DNA from 4 places in the Planosporangium spinosum genome. Region 2 is predicted to be linked to each of the others. Evidence: riboswitches for the same ligand, from Rfam matches in the RefSeq annotation. Region 2 holds a riboswitch; each other region holds the start of a gene.
The links. Region 2 has a riboswitch for cyclic di-AMP ahead of ACNTMW_RS10280 (C40 family peptidase). Riboswitches for the same ligand answer to the same signal wherever they lie in the genome.

Region 1 (3,997 bases), on a different contig from region 2:
CGAGTGCCCGCCGGACCTCGCCCCCTGGCTCGATGTCGCCCGCCGCCGCCTGCGGGTGGTCACCGAGATGACCGAGCGCGCGGTCGCCGCCGACCCGTCGGCGCTGCTCACCGCGGCGGCCACGGCCCGGTCGGCCGGCTGGGGCGTCGCCTTCGACGACGTCGGCGCCAACCCCGCCTCGCTGGCGCTGATGCCGTTCGTGCACCCGGACGTGGTCAAGCTCGACATGCACCTGGTGCACCACCCGCACCGGCCGGAGGTGGCGCGGGTGGTCAACGCCGTCATCGCGTACGCCGAGCGCACCGGCGCCACGATCCTCGCCGAGGGCATCGAGACGCCGGCGCACCTCGCCACCGCGCTCAGCATGGGAGCCACGGTCGGGCAGGGCTGGCTGTTCGGCCCCGCCCAGCGACTGCGCCGTCCGGCGCGGCCACCGCGCGAGCCGCTCGCGTTCGTGGCCGCGCCGGAGACCGCCGCGCCGGCCAGCCGCACCGAGGCGCGTACCCCGTTCGAGATCGTCGCCGCCCGGCGCCCCACCAGCCACTCCACCAAGCGCATGCTGCTGCCGATCAGCAAGTACCTGGAGGCCAAGGCGACCGACCGGACCGAGCCTCCGGTACTGCTGAGCTGCTTCCAGGAGGGCCGTCACCTGACGCCGGCCACCGTGCGCCGCTACACCGGCATCGCCGATACCGCAGCGCTCGTCGCGGTGCTCGCCACCGACGTCGGCGAGGAGCCGATCCCCGGGGTACGCGGAGCGCGGCTGACCGCCGACGACCCGCTGCGGGGCGAGTGGAACGTGATCGTCGTCGGCCCGCACTTCACCGGCGCACTGGTGGCGCGCGACCTCGGCGACGGCGGCCCGGAGATGGACCGGCGATTCGAGTACGCGCTCACCTACGACCGGGGCCTGGTCCTGGCGGCGGCCCGCTCCCTGCTGCACTGGGTGGTCCGCACCGACGTGGTCCGCACCGACCAACCTCCCGGCCGGCACCGGCCGCCGGCGGACGCCGGCAATGGCCGTACGGCGACCGCGGCCCGCCATTCGGCGTAACCCGAACGGCCGGCGATGGCCGACCGGGCACCGAGAAAGGAACGGTCGGCTAATTGGCGTGTATCACTGTGTGGAAAATCTCGCGCGGGGGCATTCCACACAGTGGACGAAATCACGCATCAATGCCGCCGAGTATCGGAAATGACGCCACTACCAGCCAAAACTCGGCAATTTGAGCCGCCCACCAGCCACCGTGGACCGTCGCATCGGAGATCAGTAAAGGCTCCCTCGGTAACGCTCTGCCATGCCCTCAGAACAGGACGTAACAACGACTTTCACCTAAGGTGGGGAGCCAGTACGCGTAACGGACAGGATGTACTTCCCGTACGTCCAAGATCACGTTAAGTTGGTCTAGGCCCGCTCGTAAGTCCGCCGCCCAACCCGGGTGACGACGAGCCGGCACCGCCGAATCGCATAACCCGTCGCCGCCCGGCGGCGCACGGGGTGAACCGGGGAACCACCCGACGGCCACGCCGTCCCGGGGTGAATCCGCAGGACCCTGCGGTAGGGCCATCTTCTTCCGGCCCGAACCCGTCAGCTAACTCGGTAGGCGGTAAGGAAGAAGGGTGCTCTGTGCCTGCAGTACCACGACTGCTGCGTGCCATGCTCCTGGGCGCGGTGGGGGTAGCCGTCCTCGCGCCGGCCACGGCGGCCAACGCGGAACCCTCAGCGAGCGACCTGACGCAGCAGATCAACCAGTCCTCCAGTGCCCTCGAAAAGATCGTCGAGCAGTACAACGGCGTGGGCGAGAAGCTGAAGGCGACCCAGGCCGCCGCCGACGAGCTCAACGTCAAGATGGCGCCGCTCCAGTCACAGGTCGACCAGGCCTACGACAACGTCGGCAAGATCGCGGCGCGCGCCTACATGGGCGGCGCGGCCCGGCCGATGACGCTGTTGCTGTCGGACGGCTCGTCGGGCAACGTGCTGGCCGAGCTCACCTCGCTCAACCACATCGCCTCCACCGAGCAGCGCCAGATCGAGGGCTACGCCCAGATGAAGGCGCAGTACGACACGCAGAAGAAGCAGCTCGACGACCTGCTCAACCAGCAGCGGGCCGACCAGAAGAGCCTGGCCGACCAGAAGGCGAAGATCGAAAGTGACCTCGCCACGCTGATGGAGCTGCGCAAGAAGGCCTACGGGTCGGCGACCACCCCTCCGCCGACCAACAAGCCCGCCGCCCCGAACATCGCCGGCAGCGCCGGCACCGCGGTGAAGTTCGCGTACAACGTCATCGGCAAGCCGTACGTCTACGGCGCCGCGGGCCCCAACGGGTACGACTGCTCCGGGCTGACCATGGCGGCCTGGGCGGCCGCCGGCAAGTCGCTGCCGCACAACGCGGCGATGCAGTGGGACCAGGTCGCGCACATCTCGGCCAGCCAGCTACAGGCCGGTGACCTGGTCTTCTACTCCGGTCTGGGGCACGTCGCCATCTACGTCGGCGGCGGCCAGGTGATCCACGCACCGCAACCCGGCGACAATGTCAAGCTCGCCAGCGTCAACATGATGACGCCGTACGGGTACGGCCGGGTCCGCTAGACAGCACACCCATGATCGCGGGGGACTGGACACACCGGTCCCCCGCGATCATGCTTTTCGGGGTGAGCTGGGATCCCGCGCAGTACGAACGGTTCGCCGCCGAGCGGGCCCGCCCCTTCCACGACCTGACCGCCCGGATCCGCACCACCGCGCCGGAGCGCGTCGTCGATCTCGGCTGTGGCCCCGGCACGGTCACCGCCACCCTGGCGGACCGGTGGCCCGGCGCCCACGTGTACGGCCTCGACTCCTCGCCGGAGATGATCGCCGCCGCCGAACGGCTGACCCACCCGGGCCGACTGGAGTTCGGCCTCGGCGACATCGCGGCCTGGCGGCCCGACCCCGGGTCGGTCGATGTGATCGTCTCCAACGCCGCGCTGCAATGGGTGCCCGACCACCTGGCGGCGCTGCCCACCTGGGCGGCGGCGCTGCGGCCGGGCGGCGCGCTGGCGATCCAGGTACCCGTGTCCGACGGCATGGCCGCCGCGGACGTCATCCACGCGGTCGTCACCGCACCGGAGTGGACCGATCGGCTCCGCGCAGCCGCGTCCGGCACCGGGCCACGGAGCGCGAGCCCGGTACGTCCGGTCGACGAGTACCTCGACGTGCTGGCCGGCAGCGGGCTGGCGGTCGACGCCTGGCAGACCACCTACCTGCACATCCTGCCCGGCACCGACCCCGTCCTCGAATGGTTCGCCGGCACCGGCCTACGGCCCTACCTCGACGCGCTGGCCGGCGACCCGCCAGCAGCCGCACGCTTCCGCGACGAGGTGGCGTGGCGGCTGCGCGAGGCGTACCCGAACCGCGGCTACGGCACCGTACTGCCCTTCCCCCGCCTGTTCATCGTCGCCAGCCGGGCCTGAGACCCCCGCCCGGGTGGGCTGCCCGTACGTGTCGTACGGACACGACGAGGGCCGGACCCCACCGGGGTCCGGCCCTCGTCACGTTCTTCAGATCGGTCGGCCTTCGGACCGCGCGGATCAGGCGGCCTGCATGCCCTCCGCGCGAGCCAGCTCGCGCAGCCGGCCCAGCGCCTGGATCTCCAGCTGGCGGATCCGCTCCCGGGACAGCGAGAACCGCGACGCCACCTCGGTCAACGAGTGCTCCCGGCCGTCCTCGAGGCCGTACCGCGCCCGCATGATGCCGGCCGACCGGTCGTCGAGGTGGTTGAGCAGGCCCTCGATGCGCTGGCGCTCCAGCGCCGCCAGCACCAGGTCCTCCGGGGACGGGGCGTCGGAGTCGGCCACCAGGTCACCGAGGTTGGTGTCGCCGTCGTCGCCGACCGGCGTGTCCAGCGACACGGTGTCCTGCGACCAGCGCTTCAGTTCGTTGACCCGCTCCACGGGTACGCCCAGGGCCGCGGCGAGCTGCTCCGGCTCGGGCTCGTTGCCGTGCTCACGGGTGAGCTGG
Region 2 (3,997 bases):
CGATGGTCGCCAGGTCGGCCTCGCCCGCAAGGGCGACCGTCACCCGGTCACCCGTTCGCTCAACGGAAGACTCAAGTTGCACCACCCCTACCTCCCCCTTACAGCGACCTGGACCTGATCATATGGCGGAGGTCACCTACCAGGAAGGTCTGGGCGCGGACCCACCATCGGCATGTCACCCGCCCGTGGTCGGTAGCGACCGCAGGGCCGCGTTCGGTGAGTGGCAGCGACCGCACGGTCGGTCGGTGGTGGCCAGGACCGCGGTCCGGTGGGCGGCATCCGACCGCGCGGCCGGATGCATGGACCGGGCATGAAACGCGGGACACCCCGGCGGGGCCAACCCACCGGGGTGTCCGTACGCACGGACGGCGAGGACGGTCGCCCGCCGCAGCCCGCTCAGTTCTCGCGCAGCGGCCGTCCCTGTGCGTCGGTGCCACCCTTGACGAGAATCAGAATCCCGTCGATCAGCGGCCACAGGTAGCCGAAGCCGCAGGTGAGCCAGGTCACCGCGATCTGCCCGATCGCCAGGCCGATGTGACCGGTGTAGAAGCGGCCGGCGCCGAACGAGCCCAGCAGAATCTGGAGAATACCGGCCACGACCTTTGACTTGTCCGAGGTCGGCATGGCGGGGGCGGGAGTACCACCGGGGAAGAAGTCAGTCATGGCCAGCACAATACGAACTTTTGCCCGGCTATATTCCGATATCTCCAGTTTTACCCCTTCTGCACCTGTAATGCTCCCCGGGCCGGTGCTGGGCATCGCCGAGGCACGGTCACCTCACCAGGTTCCGGAGCCGGCGGAGACCTGCTCGAGCGCGGGCATCGCGGCCATCTCCCGGCGTACCTCCGCGGCAGCGCGCCGATCGAGGCGGGCTGGTCGACCACCGCCAGGATCGTGCCGTGCACCGGGCCGACCGGACACCCGGACGACGGTGCCGCCGAAGCGCTCACCACGGTGGGTTAATGGCCCGACGGCCCATCTGACAACGCGAATAGCCAAACGCCCCGGTCGGGATCATGGTCCTGACCAGGGCGATTGTCTGTGGAGCGGGTGACGGGAATCGAACCCGCACTGTCAGCTTGGGAAGCTGATGTTCTGCCATTGAACTACACCCGCGAGTGGAGCGGAACCTACTCTAGCCGACCCGGCCGCCTCAGCGCACCTCGCACCGCAGGGTTGGGCGTGGATCACGCCAGACCTGGCGGTATGCGCGGGCGAACTGGTCGACCGGGCTCGGGGACTGGCGGTGCCGCACGATCATGGCCACGTCGACGGTGAACTCGAACAGCCGCCAGTCGGCCAGGGGCTCGGCGCGCATCTCGATCGCGTACCGCTCGACCCGCGCCGGGTCGGTGATCAGGTGTGCCATGCCCGACACGTACGCCTCGTCGTCGGTGGTCTCGGGCGGGAACGAGTGCAGCGCGTACCGCCCGTCACGTTCCAGGTCGCGGCGCTTGGGCGAGTCGATGACGAAGCAGTACAGGCCGTCCCGGGTGATGAACGGCGAGACCGGGTGCAACCGCGGACCCCCGTCCGGCCGGATGGTCGCGAGGTAGCCCAGGCCGGGCCCGTACTGATGGACCAGCGCATGGATCGACGCCGCGAGCTGGGGCTCGACGGCGGCAAACTCGGACCAGGAAGCCATGGGTACAGTTTATCGAACACATGTACGAGATCGCTGCCGATTGCGCGAACGGGTGACCGACGCGGCAACGAAAATCGGGGCGGCGGAAAACCCGCCACCCCGATTCCGAAGACAGTGAGGATCAGCCCGGTCGGCCGAGGCCGGAGATCGGCATCGCGTCCATGCGGACCATCCGGACCACGTCACCGGACTGCGGTGCGTGCAGCGCCCAGCCGTCACCGACGTACATGCCCATGTGGTGCATGTCAGAGAACCAGAAGATCAGGTCACCGGTGCGCAACTGGTCACGACTGACCCGCTTGGTCGTCTGGAACTGGGTCACCGTGTAGTGGTACAGGTTGACCCGGCCGCCGGTCGCCTGCGCCCAGGCCCACTTCGTAAGGCCGGAGCAGTCGAAGTTCTTCGGACCCTCGGCGCCGAAGATGTACGCGGTTCCGATCTTGCTACAAGCGATCTGGGCGGCCTTGGAGCCGGGGCTGCCGTCCAGGAAGACCGGGCACGGCGCCGGGCGCAGGTTGCCCTGCGGGGCGTTGGTGCCGTAGGCCTCCAGGCGCATCTTGTTGAACTGCGCGATCTGGTCGTTGAGCTGCTTCTCCTGGTCGGCGAGCTGCTTCTCCTGGACCGTCAGCTTCTTGACCAGATCGTCGAGCGGCTTCTTCTGCGTGTCGTACTGTTCCTTCATCCGAGCCACGTCGGCGACCCGGTCCCGCTCGTTCTTGGCCATGGCGTCCAGCAGAGCGAGCTGGTCGGCGAGGTTGGTCGGCTGGCTACTGGTGAGCAGTGCACTCAGCGCCGACGCCTGGCCGCTCTTGTAAGCGCGCTCGGAGATCGAACCGACCCGGCTCATCGCGACGTCCACCTGCAGCCGCAGGGGCCTGATCTGCTCCTCGAGCTGCGCGACCTTGGCCTGGTTGTCCGCGAGCTGGACCTTGACGCCGTTGTGCTGCTCCAGCACGGGTTCGAGTTTGTTCCATGCCTCGTTGATCTGCGCCTCGATGGCGGCAGGATCGGCGGGCGCGGCGTGGGCGCTGGTCGACAGGCCCAGCGCGATGACCAGTCCGGCGCAGACCGCCCCGACGCCACCGAAGACAGTACGCACGGGTTTCAGACGCGACCCGGAAGGCCGCATCGTATGCAATTCCACCGGAGTCCGGCTCCTTACTTCCATGACCGCTTACCGGGTTAGCTGACGGGTTCGGGCGGGAAGTTCGCCCTACCGCTGACGCAGCGGATTCACCCCGGGACACGATTGGGTCCCCGGCTCGTCGATGAGACGATTGAGCGGTGTCGCGCGGCGCACCCGCTTTGGGTACGGACTCCCGCCCGACGAGCAATCACGCTATGGCGCGTCAAGGGTTGTGGCAAGTCCAGGATTGGGCCGTGGGCAGGGACGGCCATGGATTCCCAAAACAGCCCTTCTGACCTGCCGTTTCGCGGCTCCGGCGTCCTCATCGGCGATACAGAGCGGATCTTAGCCATCTACGGACGGTGGTGTGTAAATCGCCACACCGGCTAACCATTGCGCAACTGGCAGAGGATGTGAATCTTGCTGCCCGCAAATCCATCGGACGTGCGGAATGTCACCCAAACTGGACGCCTGTTGTCGGTGAATGGTGACCGTTTCACTGCTCACCGTAAGGGTGACACGCCGAAAGAGCGCCGGCAATCAATCGATCGCCGGCGCTCTCTGTGATCGGGAACTCAGGCCGGGCGGCCGTACCCCGACACGTTGTTGGCGTAGTACCCGGTCAGTTGCGCCATCCGGACGTAGTCACCGGTGTGTGGTGCGTGAACCATCCAGCCGCCGCCCACGTAGATACCGACATGGTGGTTGTCGGAGCCGAAGAAGATCAGGTCACCGGTGCGCAACTGGTCCCGGGTGATCGCCGTCGACTTCCTCCGCTGGGCGCTGGCCAGGTGGTCCAGCCGGACGCCGGCCGCCTGCCAGGCGACCATCGTCAGGCCGGAACAGTCGTAACCGTTGGGGCCCGCTGCTCCCCAGTAGTACGGCTTGCCGATCAGGCCGCACGCCTTCTGCGCGGCGGTCCCGCCCGGGCCACCGGTGAACTCCACCGGGCAGGCGGTCGGCTTCAGCACGCCGGTGGAGCCGCTGCTCCCGTACGCCTGCTGGCGCATCCGCTGCAACTGGCTGAGCTGCTCCTCGATCTGCTTCTTCTTCGCCGCGAGGTCGGCGTCCTGCTTCGCCTGCTGTGCGATCAGATTGTCGAGGGACGTCTTGTCGGCGGCGAACTTGTCGCGCGCGGCAGCCACCGTGCTGATCTGGTCGCGCTGACTACGCGCGACCATGTCCAGCAGCGTCAACTGCTCGGCGAGCGCCGTGGGCGAGTTGGT
Region 3 (3,997 bases), on a different contig from region 2:
CCGACGTGGACGCCCGCACCGAGCCGGGCGGTGCGGTGCCGGCCGCCGCGGTCACAGGCATGGACATGGCGCGCGGTGCCGGACGACGATGCGCCGTATGGAAAATCTTGAATTTGAAAGTAACCGACGGGCCACGCCCTCACGACGGGCGTTCCTGGCGGCGTCCGCCGGGACCGCGGCGGTGGCCGCGCCACTGGTCGGCGGGTCGGCCGCGGTGGCGGCGCCGCTGCTCGGTGAACCTGCGCCGACCGGTGGCCCGGCGCTCACCGGCGCCTCCGCGCCGGCCCCGGCCGTCACCGGTCCCGGGCGACCGGTCACCCCGCAACCGCCGGACCGGCAGCTACGGGCGCTGCTCGGGGAACTCGACCAGCGCCGCATCGAGGCCACCGTACGCCGGCTCGTCGCGTTCGGTACCCGTCACACCCTGTCCTCCCAGGACGACCCGGCACGCGGCATCGGCGCCGCCCGGGACTGGATCCACGCCCAGATGCGCGAGTACGCGGCGGCGTCCGGCGGCCGGATGACGGTCGAACTCCAGTCGTTCGTCCAGGAGGTCTCGCCCCGGATCCCCGCACCCACCCGTATCACCAACGTCATCGCGACGCTACGCGGCGACACCGCGCCCAACCGGGTGTACGTGGTGTCCGGCCACTACGACTCGCGCGTCACCGACGTCATGAACGCCACCAGCGACGCGCCGGGCGCCGACGACGACGCGTCCGGGGTGGCCGTCGTGATGGAGCTGGCGCGGGTGATGGCGACCCGCCGGACCGAGGCGACGATCATGTTCGTCGCGGTGGCCGGCGAGGAGCAGGGGCTGTACGGGTCGGCCTACCTGGCCAAGCAGCTCAAGGAGGCCGGCGTCGAGGTACGCGGGATGTTCAGCAACGACATTGTCGGCACCGGCGACGCGCACGACGGCACCCCTCCCGACCCGCGTACCGTCCGGCTGTTCGTCGAGGGCGTGCCGACGTCGGAGACCGCCGCCCAGACGGCGATCCGCCAGGCCGTCGGCGGCGAGAACGACGGCCCCTCCCGACAGCTCGGCCGGTTCGTCCGGGACGTGGCCAGCAACGAGCAGACCGGCATGACGGTACGCGTGATCTGGCGGCGCGACCGGTACCTGCGCGGCAGCGACCACCTCTCGTTCCTGCAGCAGGGCTACCCGGCGGCCCGCTTCACCGAGCCGCGGGAGAACTTCGCGCACGAGCACCAGGACACGCGGGTGGAGAACGGCGTGGTCTACGGCGACCTACCGGAGTTCTGCGACTTCGGGTACATCACCCGGGTGGCGAAGGTGAACGCCGCCGCGCTGTGGTCGCTGGCGCAGGCGCCCGGCACCCCGCAAAGCGTGCAGATCGACACCTCCGGACTGACCAACGACACCACGCTGCGGTGGCAACGCGGTACCGAACCCGATCTGGCCGGGTACGAGGTGCTCTGGCGCGAGACGACGGCACCGGAGTGGACGCATGTCATAGCGGTCGGCGACGTCACCACCGCCACGATCGACCTGTCTAAGGACAACGTGCTGTTCGGCGTGCGGGCCGTCGACCGCGACGGGCACCGCAGCCCGGTCGCCGCTCCGACACCGGCAAGCTGAGGTCGGCCGGCCGGCTGCCCGGCCGGCCAGTTGCCCAGTCACCCAGCCGCCCAGTCACCCAGCTCAGGCGGCGCGACAACCGCGAGCGGCCGCCGGTACGTGGAACTGACGCACCTCCGGCGCCGCCGCTGCGCCGCCGCGCCACTACCCGCCGCGCCGTTACCGCGCGCCCTCCCGTGATCGTGAAGAGTTGCGTGGCCATGGCCACGAAGCCTTCATGATCATGGGAGGGGCACGGGTGGTGGGAGTGGGCCGTCGGAAGTGAACGGGCTGATACTCCGCGATCATTCACCAGTACCCGATTCGATCACTCTGCGTATAGAACTTTCACCATGTGCATGCCGGAGAATGAAGAAAATCACCAATTCGAGCGAAAACTTTGTCGGCCCGCTCAGCCCGTGATTACCGTCGGCTATGTCCGCGACCGCGGGCCCCACGGTCGGTAACGCCGAGTCCTGCCACCGGCCGCCGGGAACCCGTCAACCAGGCAGGAGCGGGGGAACCACACGTTTCCCGGTACGCACCACGCTCGTTGCGTACCTCGGGGTGAAGCCGCAGCGCGGCCGGGCTCCTCGGCCCGAACCCGACAGCTCACCTCGTAGGCGTGGAGGTTTTTACATGGCACACAACCGGTACCAGGCACGCCACTACCGTCGGTCGGCCACGCGTCGGCTCTCCGGGCGCCTCGCGCTCGGCGCCGTCACCGCGGGCGCCGCCGGTGCGGCATCCCTGCTGGGTCCGGCTCAGGCCGCCAGCGCCGCCTCGAGCGTCAACTGGGACGCGGTCGCCCAGTGCGAGTCGGGCGGCAACTGGAGCATCAACACCGGCAACGGGTTCTACGGTGGTCTGCAGTTCACGCAGAGCACGTGGGCCGGCTACGGCGGCAAGCAGTACGCCGCCCGCGCCGACCAGGCTACCCGTGAGCAGCAGATCGCCGTCGCGGAGAAGGTCCGGGCAGGTCAGGGCATGGGCGCCTGGCCGGTCTGCGGCTCCCGTGGGGGCTCGACGCAGAGCTACACGCCGAAGAAGGCCACCACGAAGAGCCAGTCCGGCGGGAAGTCCGAGTCGAGCGGGGAGTCGCAGCAGCAGGCGCCGGCCCAGGCCGCTCAGCCGGCAACGCCGGTGCAGGCCACCGGCCGTACCTACCAGGTGCAGCCCGGTGACACGCTGTCGACCATCGCCGAGCGCCAGGGCGTCAACGGCGGCTGGGAAGCGCTGTACGCGCTCAACCGCCAGGTGGTGGGCGGCAACCCGAACCTGATCCTGCCGGGTCAGCAGCTCCAGCTCTGACACCCGCCGGGGCCGGCGGCTCGCGCGCTGACGGTGAGCCTCAACGACGAGGCTCGACGACATAACGGAAACCGGGGCGTCCACTCCCGCCGGGGAGTGGACGCCCCGGCGTCATCCGGTCGGTACCGGTACGTGCGCGGGCAGCAGTCCCTCGGCCCGCAGGTCGGCCCAGAGCGCCGGCGGGATCGGGTACGCGAACAGGTCGGCGTTCTCGTCGACCTCCTCCGGCGACCGCGCCCCGATGACGACGCTGGTGACGGCGGGGTGCCCGAGCGGGAACTGGATCGCCGCGGCCGGCAACGGCACCCCGTACCGGTCGCAGACGCGCCTGATGGCGAGCGCCTTCGCCAGGACCGGGGCGGGCGGCGGCGCGTAGTCGAAGTGCGAGGTGGGCGACGGGTCGACCAGCAGGCCCGAGTTGTAGACCCCACCGGCGAGGACCGCGATCCCCCGCTGCGCGCACAGCGGCAGCAGTCCGTCCAGGCCGGACTGGTCGAGCAGGGTGTACCGGCCGGCCAGCAGGAAGCAGTCGAACCCGGGGCGGGCCGCCTCCCGGGCGAACCGGGTCAGCATCGCCGCCTGGTTCATGCCGGCGCCGACCGCGCCGATGACCCCGCACGCGCGCAGGTCGGCCAGGGCGCGGTACGCCTCGCCGAGCGCGGCGTCGAAGTGGTCGTCGGGGTCGTGCAGGTGCAGCACGTCGACCCGGTCCAGCCCCAGCCGCTCCAGGCTGGACTCCAGGGACGCCCGGACCGCCTCGTAGGTGAAGTCGAAGCGCGGCGTCACGCCGGTCGCCGCGGCCTCCGGCCAGACGTCCTCGATGTCCGTACCGCCCGGTTCCAGCAGCCGGCCCACCTTGGTGGACACGACGTAGCTGTCCCGCGGGCGCGGGGCGAGGGCGCGGCCGGCGCGGCGCTCGGACAGCCCGTACCCGTACAGCGGAGCGGTGTCGAACAGCCGCAGGCCACGGTCCCACGCCCGGTCGACGGTGGCGACGGCCTGCTCGTCGCCGACCGGCCGGTAGAGGCCACCGATCGGGGCGAGGCCGAGCCCGAGGCGGGTCACCGTGAGATCGGTACGGCCGAGCCGGACCGGGGCGGCTGC
Region 4 (3,997 bases), on a different contig from region 2:
GGTACCGCCGGCCCGACCTGCCACGCACCTTCCGGACGCCCGGTATGCCGGTGGTACCCGCCATCGGGGTGCTGTTCTCCCTGTGGCTCATCACGTTCCTCAAGCCGGAGACGTGGCTGCGCTTCGCCGTGTGGTTCGCCGTCGGGCTGGTCGTCTACTTCGCCTACAGTCGCCGCAGGTCTCTGCTGGCTCCCGGCAATGGAACCGTGCCGGTGCCGGGCACCTCCGATGATTCGTCGGCGGAGCGTCGACCCGGCCATGGGTCTTCGGCCGAGCATTCGCCCGGCCATGGGTCTTCGACCGGGCATCAGCCCGGCGACGGGCCGTCGGTGCGCTGAGCGCGATAAGGTCCAGCGGCGATCGACCCGTATTGACGGGTCGATGCCGGCCAGCCGACGCTGACGGGGCCATGGCGCATGCTGAAAGCGCCTCCGGGAAATGGTCGAGCGTCAGCCGTTGAAATTGCGCTCCCCGCGACGCCATTCGACGAAGATTTACGTTTTCGCATGGGTGGCCGGCAACGTGATCATTAATGGGTACGTCCACCGGGGCGAACATGGGACTGTGGGCGGGGTCGGATGTTCGCGAGCTGGCAGGTCGCCGAGTTACATAAACGAATTGAAATATTGAAAGAATGTGCAGGCGGTACGGGGCCAGTGGTCGTCGACCGTGGCGTGTCCGGACGCCGGACGCACCCGGACGCCGGACGCGTGTCCGGACGGGCCGGTTCGGTGCCGCGGATACGTGCACCGGTTCGGCGTCGCGGAATCCCGGGGCGGCGCCCGGTGATGCGGCATCCTCGCGCCACCGGCAGTCGGCGCGACCGGGCGGGTCGACACCAGGGAGCATCCCGGCCAGGGCATCCCGGTCAGGGCATCCCGGTCAGGGCATCCCGGCCAGGGCATCCCGGTCAGGTCATCCCGGCTCGGGATTCCTGGGCGGCGGTGTCCTGGCGGTTGAGTCCTGGCGGCTGAGTCCTGGCTGCGGAACTGCGGAGCCCTGGCGGAGTGTGTCCGATTGGGCCGGGCTCGAGGCGTCGCGGGTGTGGCCGCCTCGGCACGCATGATCGTTTTCCGACTATGGGAAATGCGCATCGAAGGCCGCAATGCAGGATTCAGAAATGATCTATCAATTGCTCCGTACGTGCGGCGGGTAACAGGAATTGGGTCTTGGCAGCGGCGATGGGCCACCAGTAGTGTCATCGCGTCTGATCCGGTTGATGTTGCCGTCGGCGACGCCGGAGCGGGCCCGCTGAGTCGTCTTTGTCTACGAGCCGGGGACCCACCGAACGTTTGGGGTGAATCCGTGGGCCGAATGGCCCATGGTAGGGCGTCCTTCCCGCCCGAATCCGTCAGCTAACCCGGTAAGCGGCAGCGTAAGGAGATCATGCTCGTGCAAGACCCCTGTCCCATCCTCCGCGATACTCCACCCACTTTGGACACGCCGCCGGCCACTCCGGTTCGGGTCGGTCCCTGACCTCGACCCGCTAGGTCACATCAAAGGTCGGTGACGCGAGGATGCCGCGTGCCGGGCAGTCCGCCCGGTACCACCACCGGACAGTTCCCGGGCGTACCGGGTACCCCGGTCGCTCGACAGGTACGAGACGGCCGTTCGTCGCGGTGGCGTAACCCTCCTCGTCGTCATGCCAGACCACGGTGGCGCTCTCGATGCCGCTCACGCCTCCGGCCACTCACGCACGGGTGTCGCGGTCGCAGGCTGATACCACCGCGTCCAGGTTCGCCTGCGCGGACATCTCTGGTCCTCGTGTGTCCCCGTCGCCGCGTCGACCGGTAGCTCACAGGGTCGTCGGCCGGTGTTCGGCCGAGGGCCGGCAAGTTGCGTGGAGTAATTGAATTGAAGCCCCTCCGTACCCGTACCCGGTTCCGGCATGCCGCACCGTCCGGTATTTCCCGCCTCGCACTCGTCTCGGCGGGCGTGCTCGCCGTGGCCGCCACGAGCGGCATTCTGATCAGTGAGTCGTCCGGCCAGGCGACGTCGAAGACCTCGACGAATGTGGCGCTTGTGGACACCACCACCCGTGACGGCGGCGCTGAGCGGGCCGACCGGAGCCAGAGTCGTACCCAGGCCCCGGCCCAGTCATCGGCTCCGGCCCGGACCCAAGCCCGGGCTTCAGCTCAGGCCCCGGTGCAGGCTCAGGCCCCGGCGCAGACTCAGGCGCCTGCCCAGGCCCAGGCGCCTGAGTCTGCGCAGGCGCAGGCGCAGGCCCAGGCCCCGGCCGCGCCGTCGGCCGCTCCCACCGCGACGCCCGCCCCGGCCCCGCCGGTGGCGAAGGAGCTGGACTACCAGTACCAGTCGCAGCCGAACTACTACTACTGCGGCCCGGCGTCCACCCGGATCGTGCTGACCGTGCGTGGTAAGACCCCCAGCCAGGACGAGGTGGCCCGACTGCTGGGTACCGACACCGGTGGGACCGACTCGGCCGTGGACACCACCCGGGTCCTGAACTCCGTGCTGGGTACCGACTTCTACCAGACCAGGTCGATTCCGGGACCCGCGGCCACGCCTGCCCAGATGGACCAGCTGCAGGCGGACGTCGTGCACGCCGTCAGCAACGGCTACGGCGTCGTCGCCAACGTCGTCGGCTCCGCGACGGACACCAATGGCAACTGGCACAGCTACGGCGGCGGGCACTACGTGGCCATCGTCGGGTACAACGACGAGGGGCGTGCGGTGAAGATCGCCGATCCGGCCAACCCGAGCGCCAGTTCGTACTGGGTCACCACCATCAACATGGCCAAGTGGATGGTCAACCGGGGCTACTCGTACTGACCGCCCGAGCTCCCCGGGTTTCCTCCCGTCACCGATCCGAGGGCCCGGCCGGCGAGAATCGCCGGCCGGGCCCTCGGGCGTCGGAGCGAGTGTGGGGGCTGCCCGTGTCGGCGTGCCGGCGACCCTGGACGTGAGGATGATATGTCGTGGTCCGTTCGGTTCCCGTTAATTAGAAGAGGATTAGGAGCCTTGGGTGTTCTGCGCAGATGTGCCTAGGGTCGATGCGGATCGCCGTCACCCCTCCGACCGGCGGACGACACGAAGGAACGTGTACGTGAGGCTGTCAGCCGCCCCTGCCCGACCGACCCTGCTCGTTGCCGCACTCCTCGCCGCCGCCGTCCTGGTGGGACTGCTGCCGGCGGGGCCGGTACACGCCGCTCCCGGCGCCGCCGGCCCGGAAGGTGGTGCCTCGTCCCTGCGTGACCAGCTGGACGCGGCGGCGCGGGGGTACAACGACGCCGCTGCCAGACTGGAGACCTCCAAGACCCGTCAGGGTCAGCTCAACGAGCAGATGCGGGTGACCGAGTCGCAGCTCGCCCAGCTCAACGCCGCGGTGGCCGAGCTGGCGGCCACGGCGTACAAGGGGGGCCGCGCCGACAGTCTCCTCGCCCTCATGGACAGCGAGACTCCCGACGGCCTGCTCCAGCGGGCGACGGCCCTGGAGACCCGGGCCCGGATGGAGGACGCGCAGCTGCGCCGGCTCGCCGACGCGAAGGCGGCGCAGCAACGGCAGCAGGCGGCCCTGGCCGCCGAGATCACGGTGCAGCAGGCCCAGCTCGCCGAGATGGACGCGCGTAAGAAGGCCGCCGAGAAGGCGCTGGCCGCGTCGGGCGGGGGTGCCAGCACCACGGGACCGGTGGGTACGCCGGCGGTACCCGGGCAGCCGGCCGGCGCGGCCACCACGACGCCCGCCCCGGCGACCGGCGCCGCCAGCGCGACCGCGGTACCCCGGCGGGCCGACGGCAGCCTCGCCCCGGAGTCGTGCTCGGTCGACGATCCCACGACCTCGGGCTGCCTGACCCCCCGGACGCTGCACGCGCTGCAGCAGGCCAAGGCCGCCGGGTTCACCCACTTCGTGTCCTGCTACCGCCCGCAGGAGGACGGCGGCGAACACCCCCGCGGCCGGGCCTGCGACTTCGCCGCCGCGACCGGCGGCTTCGGCGGGGTCGCCACCGGCGCCGAACGGGATTACGGCAACCGCCTCGCC

Region 1: linked by a shared signal. The riboswitch ahead of ACNTMW_RS20530 (C40 family peptidase) and the one ahead of ACNTMW_RS10280 (C40 family peptidase) in region 2 are both predicted to bind cyclic di-AMP.
Region 3: linked by a shared signal. The riboswitch ahead of ACNTMW_RS04710 (transglycosylase family protein) and the one ahead of ACNTMW_RS10280 (C40 family peptidase) in region 2 are both predicted to bind cyclic di-AMP.
Region 4: linked by a shared signal. The riboswitch ahead of ACNTMW_RS04545 (C39 family peptidase) and the one ahead of ACNTMW_RS10280 (C40 family peptidase) in region 2 are both predicted to bind cyclic di-AMP.

Annotation. Positions count from the first base shown of each region.
Region 1 is NZ_JBLYUB010000015.1:124,953-128,949, reverse strand. Features, by position in the region: gene ACNTMW_RS20535 (sensor domain-containing phosphodiesterase) at 1-1,054, shown strand, start outside; cyclic di-AMP (ydaO/yuaA leader) riboswitch at 1,448-1,622, shown strand; gene ACNTMW_RS20530 (C40 family peptidase) at 1,628-2,590, shown strand; gene ACNTMW_RS20525 (methyltransferase domain-containing protein) at 2,653-3,450, shown strand; gene ACNTMW_RS20520 (sigma-70 family RNA polymerase sigma factor) at 3,568-3,997, opposite strand, start outside.
Region 2 is NZ_JBLYUB010000006.1:40,332-44,328, forward strand. Features, by position in the region: gene ACNTMW_RS10260 (STAS domain-containing protein) at 1-85, opposite strand, end outside; gene ACNTMW_RS10265 (TM2 domain-containing protein) at 397-624, opposite strand; tRNA gene ACNTMW_RS10270 (tRNA-Gly) at 1,043-1,116, opposite strand; gene ACNTMW_RS10275 (pyridoxamine 5'-phosphate oxidase family protein) at 1,154-1,645, opposite strand; gene ACNTMW_RS10280 (C40 family peptidase) at 1,767-2,744, opposite strand; cyclic di-AMP (ydaO/yuaA leader) riboswitch at 2,802-2,939, opposite strand; gene ACNTMW_RS10285 (C40 family peptidase) at 3,347-3,997, opposite strand, start outside.
Region 3 is NZ_JBLYUB010000002.1:417,674-421,670, forward strand. Features, by position in the region: gene ACNTMW_RS04705 (M20/M25/M40 family metallo-hydrolase) at 98-1,603, shown strand; cyclic di-AMP (ydaO/yuaA leader) riboswitch at 2,040-2,223, shown strand; gene ACNTMW_RS04710 (transglycosylase family protein) at 2,222-2,893, shown strand; gene ACNTMW_RS04715 (aldo/keto reductase) at 3,005-3,997, opposite strand, start outside.
Region 4 is NZ_JBLYUB010000002.1:384,299-388,295, reverse strand. Features, by position in the region: gene ACNTMW_RS04555 (amino acid permease) at 1-338, shown strand, start outside; cyclic di-AMP (ydaO/yuaA leader) riboswitch at 1,240-1,385, shown strand; gene ACNTMW_RS04550 (hypothetical protein) at 1,487-1,678, opposite strand; gene ACNTMW_RS04545 (C39 family peptidase) at 1,855-2,790, shown strand; gene ACNTMW_RS04540 (coiled-coil domain-containing protein) at 3,071-3,997, shown strand, end outside.